Regions from separate parts of the Bacillus spongiae genome, predicted to be linked through region 2. Evidence: a T-box and tRNA genes for the amino acid it is inferred to sense, from the RefSeq annotation. Region 2 holds a T-box; the other holds one or more tRNA genes.

Region 1 (3,394 bases), on a different contig from region 2:
GAATCCTCAGCCATCATTAAAGCATTCGGTTCATATTCAAATACAGCCGTATTAAGTTTCTTTAAAAACTCAATCCCCCCTTCGTTAGGAATGAGTTGATCATGATCTTGATTGGCTTTATATAATATCTTCGCTACAGCGTCAATGCGAAAGCCATCAATATGAAATTGATCTAACCAGTATCTTGCACTTGATATCAAAAAGCTTTGTACCTCTTTTTTTCCTAAATCAAAGTTGGCGGTACCCCAATCATAATTCTCTCGGTCCTTTTCAGTAGCATATTCATAAAGGTGTGACCCATCAAATTGGTACAAGCCATGATTATCTTTACAAAAGTGACCAGGTACCCAATCCAAGATAACGCCAATGTTATGCTTGTGACATTTATTCACAAAATACTTTAATTGTTCAGGTGTTCCATAACGACTCGTTGGTGAATAGTAACCTGTACTTTGATATCCCCAAGAGCGATCGAAAGGATGCTCTGTAATAGGCATTATTTCCACATGTGTATATCCATGCTCTACTAAATATGGAACAAGGTCGTCTGCTATTTCTTGATAGGTATAAAACATCTCTTTTCCTTTAATCTTCCATGTTCCAAAATGAATTTCATAAATAAACATCGGCTCATCATAAGCGGGCTTCATTTTTCTTTTTAATAGCCACTTTTCATCCTGCCATTCATAATCTTCATCCTCGGAAATAATTGCTGCTGTATTGGGTCTCCTTTCAGCATAAAAGGCAAATGGATCAGTCTTTAACTTCGTTTGTCCATCTTTCGTTACAATTTTGTATTTATAAAGATGACCTTTTAATGAAGTTTGGTGAACTGCAAACCATATTCCACTGTCGCTCACTTTTTTCATCAACAATTCGTCTGCATTTTCCCCCCACTCATTAAAAGTTCCAACTACTGATATAGCTTCAGCATTTGGGGACCAAACACAAAATGTAGTAACTTTTCGACCATTATGGTTATAGACATGTGATCCAAAAGTGCGATGCGCCTCAAACAATTGGCCTTCATGAAATAAATGGATATCAGTTGAACTTGGATTACTATTCGTCATTATCTTCACCTACGCAATTTTATGTACTAATGAGTGTATTCTTTTAGAAAAGCTTATCTCCTTTAAATATCCCTCCCTAATTTCCGACAGAAAACTACACCTTTACAACGAAACAATGTACATAATAAAAGGAAAACGGTTACATTTTTTTAAAATGTAGAAAGTTGACGAAAGAACTAGAAATGTATTTGCATAAAAAAATTACTTTATTAGAAAAGTAATTTTCGTGTAAATGATTGAAAACGGTTACAAATAAATCATCTTTAACTTTAAAATTTTTCTGTTTGATTTTGTAATATATGAATTGAAACAACTATATTTTTCTCAACATTTCCTTGGTCCTACCTCTATCAAACTCACTCATTCATCCATCAAATAAAAAAATAGTTGTAGAGCAACCATTCGTTTTGTACTTCCTCTTTTAAAATTAGTAGAAAAGAAGTACAAACCGGCACACGCTTTACGTTTAAACAAAGAGGTTTTATATTGGGTAAGTAATTATATATTTAATAATAATGAATTGGGTCTAATTAGTTGATTCGTAATAACAGGGTTCTGAAGAAACAGTTTAATGTACTGATGTCACAGAGGGATTACTTTAAAGGTAAGATAAGTTAACAAACGTCAATAGAACAGGAGGTTTCTCATAAACGGGGTATTTGTAAAAGCAATGAAAAATAAGAAATGACGTCAAATCATAATGTTTCTCTTTGAATACGTATGTTTGATCAAGATTTTTTATCAAGGCTCAGTATTTTGCAAACAATATATAACCATTACATTCATTCAATAATGAATAGTTGAACCAACAAAAAAAGCTATTCAATAGAATAGCTTTCAATGACCCGTACGGGATTCGAACCCGTGTTACCGCCGTGAAAGGGCGGTGTCTTAACCGCTTGACCAACGGGCCAATTAATACTGGCGGAGAAGGAGGGATTTGAACCCTCGCGCCGGTTACCCGACCTACACCCTTAGCAGGGGCGCCTCTTCAGCCACTTGAGTACTTCTCCATTATGGCTCCGCAGGCAGGATTCGAACCTGCGACCGATCGGTTAACAGCCGATAGCTCTACCACTGAGCTACTGCGGAAAACTATGGTGGGCCTAAGTGGACTCGAACCACCGACCTCACGCTTATCAGGCGTGCGCTCTAACCAGCTGAGCTATAGGCCCATTGGAGCGGGTGATGAGAATCGAACTCACATCATCAGCTTGGAAGGCTGAGGTTTTACCACTAAACTACACCCGCTTACTATTTTTATGGGGCGGCTGATGGGAATCGAACCCACGAATGTCGGAACCACAATCCGATGCGTTAACCACTTCGCCACAGCCGCCAACATAAAATGGTGGCTCGGGACGGAATCGAACCGCCGACACATGGATTTTCAGTCCATTGCTCTACCAACTGAGCTACCGAGCCTTATTTCATGTTACTATAATGGCGGTCCGGACGGGACTCGAACCCGCGACCTCCTGCGTGACAGGCAGGCATTCTAACCAACTGAACTACCGGACCAATGTATTGCGGGGGCAGGATTTGAACCTGCGACCTTCGGGTTATGAGCCCGACGAGCTACCAGACTGCTCCACCCCGCGACGATAAAATGTATTTCCTTTTATATTCATTTTAAATAAATATAATAATGGCGGAGGAAGAGGGATTCGAACCCCCGCGCGGTTTAACCCGCCTGTCGGTTTTCAAGACCGATCCCTTCAGCCAGACTTGGGTATTCCTCCGAATAATATGGTGGACCTTGTAGGACTCGAACCTACGACCGGACGGTTATGAGCCGTCTGCTCTAACCAGCTGAGCTAAAGGTCCAAGATCAATGAATAAAAATCCAATATGGTAGCGGCGGAGGGGATCGAACCCCCGACCTCACGGGTATGAACCGTACGCTCTAGCCAGCTGAGCTACACCGCCATATTATAATGTTTAATTGGTGGAGCCTAGCGGGATCGAACCGCTGACCTCCTGCGTGCAAAGCAGGCGCTCTCCCAGCTGAGCTAAGGCCCCAAATCATGATGTTCTTAATGGTCGGGAAGACAGGATTTGAACCTGCGACCCCTTGGTCCCAAACCAAGTGCTCTACCAAGCTGAGCTACTTCCCGTTAAATATAATAGCTCGTAGAGCTTTTTTGACATTTTATAATGGCGCGCCCGAGAGGAGTCGAACCCCTAACCTTTTGATCCGTAGTCAAACGCTCTATCCAATTGAGCTACGGGCGCGTATTATAATGGTGCCGAGGACCGGAATCGAACCGGTACGGTAGTCACCTACCGCAGGATTTTAAGTCCTGTGCGTCTGCCAGTTC
Region 2 (3,394 bases):
CGGATTTTACGATACACTTCTGCTACTTGTTTTAAGATTGGATCAGATACTCTAACATCTGCTTGATAATCGACTGAAGCGACCCATAGTCTTAAAATATCTGCTCCTAGTTGCTTCATTACTTTTGAAGGTACGACTACATTTCCTAGTGATTTACTCATTTTTCGTCCTTCTCCATCAAGAGCAAAACCATGTGATAAAACACCTTTATACGGAGCTTTGCCTGTAACTGCAACGCTTGTAGTTAAGGAAGAATTAAACCAACCACGGTATTGATCTGACCCTTCAAGGTATAAGTCGGCTGGACGTTGTAAATCACCTCTCGCCTCTAATACTGCTTGATGAGAAGAACCAGAATCAAACCAAACGTCCATGATATCTTGTTCTTTTGTAAAGTGTCCATTTGGACTTCCAGGGTGTGTAAAGCCGCTAGGAAGTAGCTCTTTTGCTTCCCGACTAAACCAAATATTAGACCCATTTGCTTTAAATAGTTCAGATACATGTTGGATCGTTTCATCTGTAATGATCGCTTCACCATTCTCAGCATAAAATACAGGAATTGGAACACCCCAGGCTCTTTGACGTGAGATACACCAGTCACCACGGTCTCTCACCATGTTGTACAAACGTGTTTCTCCCCATGTCGGTACCCACTTCGTTTCCTTCACTGCTGTAAGTAACTGATCTCTAAATTTATTAATTGAAGCAAACCACTGCGCTGTTGCTCTAAAAATAATAGGCTTCTTTGTTCGCCAATCATGCGGATAAGAGTGTGTAATAAATTCAAGCTTTAATAGTGATTCATTTTCTTGAAGCTTTTCAGTAATTGGTTTATTAGCTTTATCATAAAATAGCCCTTCAAAACCTGGTGCTTCACTTGTCATTACACCTTTTTCATCTACTGGACATAATACATCTAAGCCATATTTTTGTCCTACTTGGAAGTCATCTTCCCCGTGCCCTGGTGCAGTATGAACACAACCTGTACCTGATTCAGTGGTTACATGATCGCCTAATACAACGACAGAATTACGTTCATATAACGGATGTTTCGTCATGATGCTTTCAAGGTCGGCACCCTTTACCGTTTGAACCACCTCAGCATTATTCCATTCCAGTTTCTCGCTTACTTCTTCAAATAAATCTTGAGCGATAACATAGTTCTTTCCTTCAACACTCACCACAGCATAGTCAAGATTTTTATTAACAGCAATCGCTAAATTGGCAGGAATTGTCCAAGGAGTAGTCGTCCAAATAATGAAGGAAGTACCCTCTTCCAACACCCCGTTTCCTTCTGTAACAGCAAAGGACACATAAATGGAGGCTGATCGCTTATCTTGGTATTCAATTTCTGCTTCGGCTAAAGCAGATTCAGATGATGGAGACCAATATACTGGTTTTAACCCTTTATAGATATACCCTTTTTTCGCCATCTCACCGAACACTTTAATTTGCTCTGCTTCATATTCTGGTTTTAACGTAATATAAGGGTTATCCCAATCGCCTCTAACACCGAGTTGTTTGAATTGTTCCCTTTGACCTTCAACTTGAGTGTATGCATATTTTTCACAGCGCTCGCGAAATTCAGCAATTGTCATTTCTTTACGCTTAACGCCTTTTTTAGTTAACGCTTGTTCAATTGGCAAACCATGTGTATCCCAGCCAGGAACATACGGTGCGTTGTAGCCATTCATTGACTTATATCGAACGATAAAATCCTTTAAAATTTTATTCAGCGCGTGTCCCATATGGATATCTCCATTAGCATACGGCGGTCCATCATGTAAAACAAATAACGGGCGATCTTTCGTACGTTCTTGAACTTTTTCATAAATGCCCATGCTTTCCCATTTCGCTTGCATTTCAGGTTCCCTTTTCGGAAGGTTTCCTCGCATTGGAAACTCTGTTTTCGGCATGAGTAACGTATCTTTATAATCCATTTATTATCCTCCTTATACAATGACTGCTCCCCACCATTTTACCTAAATGAACAAGGTTTCAACCGCATTTTTACATAAATAAAAAAAGCCCTCATCCCAAAAGGGACGAGAAGCTTGTTATTTCCCGCGGTACCACCCTAATAGACCATCATATTGGTCCACTTTCTTCATTCGTAACGTGAACAACTCGCCATCCTCTAATAAATCTTACGATGGTTCAAGGAGGGGCTCAAGGGTGATTTTCCAATCTTCCACCTTATCGTGCTCTCACTGTCCACGACTCGCTTTAAGGTTGCTGAAGGATCGTACTGTCCCTATCTTAGCAGTTATCTAATATTCAATGTGAAATTAATTATATGCAAGAATCTGATAGGCGTCAAGTGAGAGAATCTTCTTCTTGAAGTGCCTTCAACTCAGTAGCGTCTAAATCAAATTCCATTAGTCGATCCCAATCTTCGTTCTTCAACAGATCTAATTGGGCTTCAATAAGCATTTTAAATCGAGTTCGGAATACTTTTGACTGTTTTTTCAATTCTTCAATCTCAATCGCAATTTTTCGCGCTTTTGATAGTGCTTCATTTACAATCCGGTCAGCATTTTTTTCCGCTTCTTTAATAATGAGCTTCGCTTCTTTTTGTGAATTGTTTTTCACATCATCCGCTGCTTCCTGTGCTACAACAATAGACTTATTCAGGGTTTCTTCGATGTTAGTAAAATGACTTAGACGCTCTTTTGTATCAAATAAGTTTTTTTCTAATTCTTTCTTACCTTTAATAAAATTTTCATAGTCTTTAATCACTTGGTCCAAAAATTCATTTACTTCGTCTTCATCAAAACCACGAAACCCACGACTAAATTCTTTGTTATTAATGTCTAATGGTGTTAAGGGCATGCTGCCACCTCCACTACAATTCGTATATATTTAAATATCATTATACTTCTGTTTCGACAATTTGTGGGCAAAATCCTTCAAAATTCTTTATTTATTTTAGTAATCCTACTGTCATTCTCCATTTGTCTTTTTTTGTTTTCCCTTCCACTGCCATCACTTTGATTCTCCCGTATCCCCTAATAGAAATAATATCACCTGGTTCACATAGAAACGACGATGATTCTTCTTCGCGCCAATTTACCTTGACCTTCCCAGATGAAATAAGAAGTCGACTTTTACTACGCCCCATATTTAATAATGCAGATAATACAACATCTAACCTCAACGATGATACTGTTTCCATCGATTCTTTCCATATATCAGTGGCCTTTAGCGCATTTTCCAAAGGAATTTCATCTACCTTTATAGTAGCTTTTCCTACCGATTCAAAATTCATCATCACATAATCTTTTAAGTCACTATCGGCAAAAAATTGAATTATGCCATTATCGAACAATATATCACCGAACTTTTCTCGACCAAGGCCTATAGACATTAAACTACCTAGTACTTGTCGATGATC

The links. The T-box of region 2 lies ahead of ileS (isoleucine--tRNA ligase). A T-box ahead of a tRNA ligase gene usually reads a tRNA of that ligase, here a tRNA-Ile.
Region 1: it encodes a tRNA-Ile, which carries the amino acid that the T-box ahead of ileS (isoleucine--tRNA ligase) is inferred to sense. The anticodon was not compared.

What each region holds. Positions count from the first base shown of each region.
Region 1 covers NZ_JBBAXC010000031.1:19,657-23,050, forward strand. Annotated here, with positions in the region: gene glgB (1,4-alpha-glucan branching protein GlgB) at 1-1,073, opposite strand, end outside; tRNA gene WAK64_RS21495 (tRNA-Glu) at 1,915-1,986, opposite strand; tRNA gene WAK64_RS21500 (tRNA-Ser) at 1,996-2,086, opposite strand; tRNA gene WAK64_RS21505 (tRNA-Asn) at 2,091-2,165, opposite strand; tRNA gene WAK64_RS21510 (tRNA-Ile) at 2,172-2,248, opposite strand; tRNA gene WAK64_RS21515 (tRNA-Gly) at 2,251-2,324, opposite strand; tRNA gene WAK64_RS21520 (tRNA-His) at 2,337-2,412, opposite strand; tRNA gene WAK64_RS21525 (tRNA-Phe) at 2,423-2,498, opposite strand; tRNA gene WAK64_RS21530 (tRNA-Asp) at 2,518-2,594, opposite strand; tRNA gene WAK64_RS21535 (tRNA-Met) at 2,601-2,674, opposite strand; tRNA gene WAK64_RS21540 (tRNA-Ser) at 2,723-2,815, opposite strand; tRNA gene WAK64_RS21545 (tRNA-Ile) at 2,824-2,900, opposite strand; tRNA gene WAK64_RS21550 (tRNA-Met) at 2,926-3,002, opposite strand; tRNA gene WAK64_RS21555 (tRNA-Ala) at 3,020-3,095, opposite strand; tRNA gene WAK64_RS21560 (tRNA-Pro) at 3,114-3,190, opposite strand; tRNA gene WAK64_RS21565 (tRNA-Arg) at 3,232-3,308, opposite strand; tRNA gene WAK64_RS21570 (tRNA-Leu) at 3,318-3,394, opposite strand, start outside.
Region 2 covers NZ_JBBAXC010000002.1:231,451-234,844, reverse strand. Annotated here, with positions in the region: gene ileS (isoleucine--tRNA ligase) at 1-1,940, opposite strand, end outside; T-box leader at 2,039-2,270, opposite strand; gene WAK64_RS03305 (DivIVA domain-containing protein) at 2,317-2,832, opposite strand; gene WAK64_RS03300 (YlmH family RNA-binding protein) at 2,924-3,394, opposite strand, start outside.